DNA from 2 places in the Nocardia vinacea genome. Region 2 is predicted to be linked to the other one. Evidence: riboswitches for the same ligand, from Rfam matches in the RefSeq annotation. Region 2 holds a riboswitch; the other holds the start of a gene.
What was found. Region 2 has a riboswitch for S-adenosylmethionine ahead of OIE68_RS44340 (amino acid ABC transporter permease). Riboswitches for the same ligand answer to the same signal wherever they lie in the genome.
Positions count from the first base shown of each region.

Region 1: it holds a riboswitch for S-adenosylmethionine, as region 2 does, so the genes downstream of both, OIE68_RS29290 (rhodanese-like domain-containing protein) here and OIE68_RS44340 (amino acid ABC transporter permease) in region 2, are expected to answer to the same signal.

Region 1 covers NZ_CP109149.1:6,423,563-6,425,762, reverse strand. Annotated here, with positions in the region: gene OIE68_RS29295 (O-succinylhomoserine sulfhydrylase) at 1-964, opposite strand, end outside; gene OIE68_RS29290 (rhodanese-like domain-containing protein) at 961-1,377, opposite strand; SAM riboswitch class IV at 1,392-1,508, opposite strand; gene OIE68_RS29285 (hypothetical protein) at 1,574-2,029, opposite strand.
Region 2 covers NZ_CP109149.1:9,764,321-9,766,520, forward strand. Annotated here, with positions in the region: gene OIE68_RS44335 (amino acid ABC transporter ATP-binding protein) at 1-81, opposite strand, end outside; gene OIE68_RS44340 (amino acid ABC transporter permease) at 78-1,079, opposite strand; SAM riboswitch class I at 1,089-1,182, opposite strand; gene OIE68_RS44345 (hypothetical protein) at 1,513-2,200, shown strand, end outside.

The sequences.
Region 1 (2,200 bases), 3.3 Mb from region 2:
CGAAGGTGACCACGGTGCCGCCGCCGCTCATCTGGCTGGTCGCCAGTTCGTACTGCGGATGCGACTCCACGTACGGGTAGCGCACCCACGAGACGGCTTTGTTGCCCTCGAGGAAGCGGGCGATGCGCAGTGCGGATTCGGTCGAGTGACGCACGCGCAGTGGCATGGTCTCCAAACCCTTGAGCAGGGTCCATGCGTTGAACGGGCTCAGCGCCGGACCGGTATGGCGCATAAGGGTTTTCACCGGACCGTCGATGTAGTCCTGGGCGCCGAGGATCGCACCGCCGAGCACCCGGCCCTGACCATCGATGTGTTTGGTGCCCGAATACACCAGTACATCCGCACCGAGTTCGAAACCGCGCTGCAGCAGCGGCGTGGCGAAGACGTTGTCCAGCACCACTTTCGCACCCGCGGCATGCGCGAGTTCGGTCACCCGGCGCACATCGACCAGCGTCTGCATCGGATTGGCCGGTGTCTCGAAGAACACGGCCTGGGTCGGCACCGAAAGCGCCTGCTCCCACTGATCCAGATCATCGCCGTCGACGAAGACCGTCTCCACACCCCAGCGCGGCAGAATCTCGTTGCACACCACGAAGCACGAGCCGAATAGGCTGCGCGCGGCCACAAGTCGATCGCCCGCGCCCAAAAGCGCACCGAGCGCGGTGAATACGGCGGACATGCCGCTCGCGGTCGCGAAACATGCTTCGGCGCCGTCGATCAGACGCAGCCGCTCCTCGAACATGGCGACTGTCGGGTTGCCGTAGCGGGAGTAGACGAAATGCTCGATATCGCCGGTGAACGCGGCCTCGGCCGCCTCGGCGCTCTCATAGACGAAACCGGAGGACAGATACAGCGCCTCGGCGGTCTCCTCGAATCCCGAGCGGCGCAGGCCACCTCGCACGCCGAGCGTCGCGGGACCGACACCTTCGGGCAGCGGCTTGTCGAACGCACCACCGGTGATCATGACTGCCGCCAGGGCAGGCCGATGGCGCGCCAGCCGGAGCCGCCGCGATGTCCGAGCTCATCGATCGGGCCTTCGAAGCCCTCCAGCACATTGAACGACGGGGCGATGCCTGCCCCGGTCGCGGCGACCGCCGCACCGATGGAACGCTGTCCGGAGCGACAGAGGAAGACGACGGGCGCCGCCGGATCGCGACCCTCCAGCGCCTTGGTCAACTGCTCGACGAACTCACCGTTGCGGGCGCCGTTGCTGTCGACCCATTCGATCAGCACCGTCGGCCGTTCGATCGAAGTCGTATCCGGCACACCGACGAAACGCCATTCGGCCTCGGTGCGCACGTCTACCAAGACGGCTTCGGGATTGTCTTGCAACAACTCCCACGCCTGCTGTGGGGTGATGTCACCGGCATATGTCATGCGATCCTCCTGTGAATCCACGCTTGCCGCACCTGGGTTTCGGTGCGCGGCCAGGTCGTCACCCGGAGCACCCCACCGCGGAGGAGGGTTGCCGACCAGCCAGCCGGGGCTTGGCGCTGGTACTCATGACCCGAAAATGAGATTGCCTGGGCAGGGGCCGCCATGTCAAACCCCAGTTCGCGCCGCGCATAAGGAATCAACCGCAGACGATCCATCGGTCTTGGGAGCGGGTCAGATTCCAGGTAGCCGGGGTCTCCCGGCCGTCGACCGCGATGGTCACCGTCGCCTTGGCCCGATCGCCGTCGACCATCGCATTCTCAATCTTGGTGACCTTGATCGACTTTCCGGCCGCGGCCCCACCGAACTGACCGGCGAGCGGTGTCTTGCTCTCGTCGAAGCCCAGACAGGCCACGCCCGGCGGCGGCGTGCTGTCGGTGGTGGCGCGGGCCTCCGCGTAGCGCTGCACCGCGGCCGCGATCTTGTCCGATTCTGTGACATTTTTCTCAGCGGGCGAAAGCACCGCACCGAGCACGATCGCGACCAGCACGACAGCGGCGAAGACGGCCGCCGCGATGAACGGCGCGATGGAGCGACGATCGGTCTGATCGACCTCGATTACGGGTTCTTCATCGGTGCCCTGCTGCTCTGTCATGGGTCGATCATCCCTGGTGGACGGCGGTATCCGGCATTCGGCCCCGAGACCTGCGTCACGAGGATTTGATAGATGTGCGCAGAGCGGGTAGTCACGGTAGGTGGGCCGGGGCAGCAAACACCCGGTGTACGCACCGCCGCAGGGTGCGCGCTGTGCCACCGATAGAATCGC
Region 2 (2,200 bases):
GGTGCTGCCGTAGGACTTTCGCACGCCGCGCACCTCTACCGCAGGAGCCCGGCCCGCCTGCAGTGCCACCGGCGCGCTCATCGGGTCGCTCCGCGTGGTGCGGCGGAACCGATTTCGGCGATTTCGCGCAGCCTGCGCCACACCTTCTGCACCGGTGTCGGTGGGGGCGTGCGGTGCGCGCCCTTGGCATAGTGGCGTTCGATATAGAACTGCACCACCGACAGAATCGTGGTCAGCACGATGTACCAGACGGTGGCCACCATGAGCAGTGGCACCACCCGGCCGTTGCGGCCGTAGATCACCTGGACCTGGTAGAAGAGTTCCGCGATCGCCATGACCGAGACGATCGAGGTGCCCTTGAACAGGCTGATCACCTCGTTGGTCGCATTCGGCAGAATCGAGCGCATGGCCTGCGGGACGATGACCGTGCGGAACTGGCGCACCCGTGGAATACCGAGTGCCGCAGCCGCTTCCAGCTGTCCCGGATCGACCGAAATGTATCCGGCCCGGATGATCTCGGCCGCATACGCCGCCTGATGCAATGCGAGTCCGATGACCGCCGCGGTGAAACCGCTGATCACCCCGTTCACCTCGAAGGTGAGAAAGGAAGGGCCGAACGGGATTCCGAGCGAGAGCGTGTGGTACAGGTACGCGATGTTGAACCAGAACAGCAGCTGCACGATCAGCGGAATCGAGCGGAACGCCCAGATATAGACCCACGAAATTACCCGCAGCACCGGATTATTCGACAGTCGGGCGATCGCCAATGCCGTACCGATCAGGAATCCCAGTGCCGTGCCCCACAGGGTCAGCTCCAAGGTGACCTTCAGTGCCGACAGCACCGATTTCGCGGTGAAGTACTTGGCGAACGTCGACCAATCCCAGCCCGGATTGGTGGCCAGTCCGTGGATGAACTGCGCGAGCAGCACGAGCGCGATGGCGCTGACGACCCAGCGCCACGGATGCCAGGACTTGGCGATCGCCGGCGCGTCGTTAGTGCTTGCGGCAGCGGCGGGTGTGTGGGCACCCGGTATCGGGACATCCGATACCGGAGTATCGGATGCGACGGACGCGCTCATATTTCGGTTCCTCCATCGTTCCCGGCGGAAGCACCCGCACCCGGTGACCGGGGGGTTGCTGCGACGTCGACGAGCCAGGTCTCTCGGTCGCTCTGGATGGTGTGTCCGACGCCGAGCACGGGTCGGTCAATGGGTCTAGCCGAAATATCATGCGAAGCAGGCGAAGTCCGGCACAAGGGTACGAATCAGCGTGAGCGCAGACCTTGTTGATATGGTCGTGAGCAGGCACTATTGGCCCGGTCGTGCAGTGGATCGTGGCATTTCGGACCAAGTTTTCCGCGTGCTTTTCGTCCGAATTGCCTGCCCGCGGATCGTCGCGGCGGATTATCGGACGCGCGGCGCGAACGTGTCGACCGCCGGAATAGACGCTGTTGCGAAGGTTTGCCGGAGTAGTCTCGGACCTCGATTCGTGCCCGACGATGAGGAGTCCGCCGTGACCCTGCTGCGCCGTCTGACCACGCTAACCGCCATCGCGACCGGTACGGCCGCGCTGACTCTCGCCGCCCCCGGCATCGCCGCCGCGGGTCCGGCGCCGATGCCCGCACCCGCCGTTCCGGCGGTGACCGCACCGTCCGCCCAGGCCGCACCCGGTGATCTGTTCGCCGGTTACCGAGCCGTCGTGGAGGCGCTGCGCACCTTCGGCATCGACCCGTTCCTGTACCCGGCGGTCGCGCCCTTCTGCTCCGACACCGGCAGCCTCGGTCTGGTTCCGGCGGTTGCGGGCGCAGTCGCGGGGCCGTGGCCCAAAACCACGGTGGCCATTCCGGGACTCGACCCGACCGCCGTCAAGGCGGGCCAAGTCATGTTCACCTTCGTCCCCTACGGCCTCGGCCCGGACAGCGCGAATGCCGCGGGCATGAACGTCGCCTGGGTCAACCTGGCCAATGGCCGCAGCGGCATAACCGCCATGGGATCGATCTCCGATGTGGTCCGCACGATGGTGCCCGCCGAAATCCCGACCGAGCTAAGGCCACTGGCCGAACGCGCCATCCACGACTTCTTCGCCGGATTCCCGGTCGGCGGGGTCCGCGCGGTTCCGGTCGACACCGGATCCGGCACAGTACTCGCCGCAGTCTTCGGAACCATCGACACCGGCCCCAGGTCCTGCTTCTTCCTCCCGA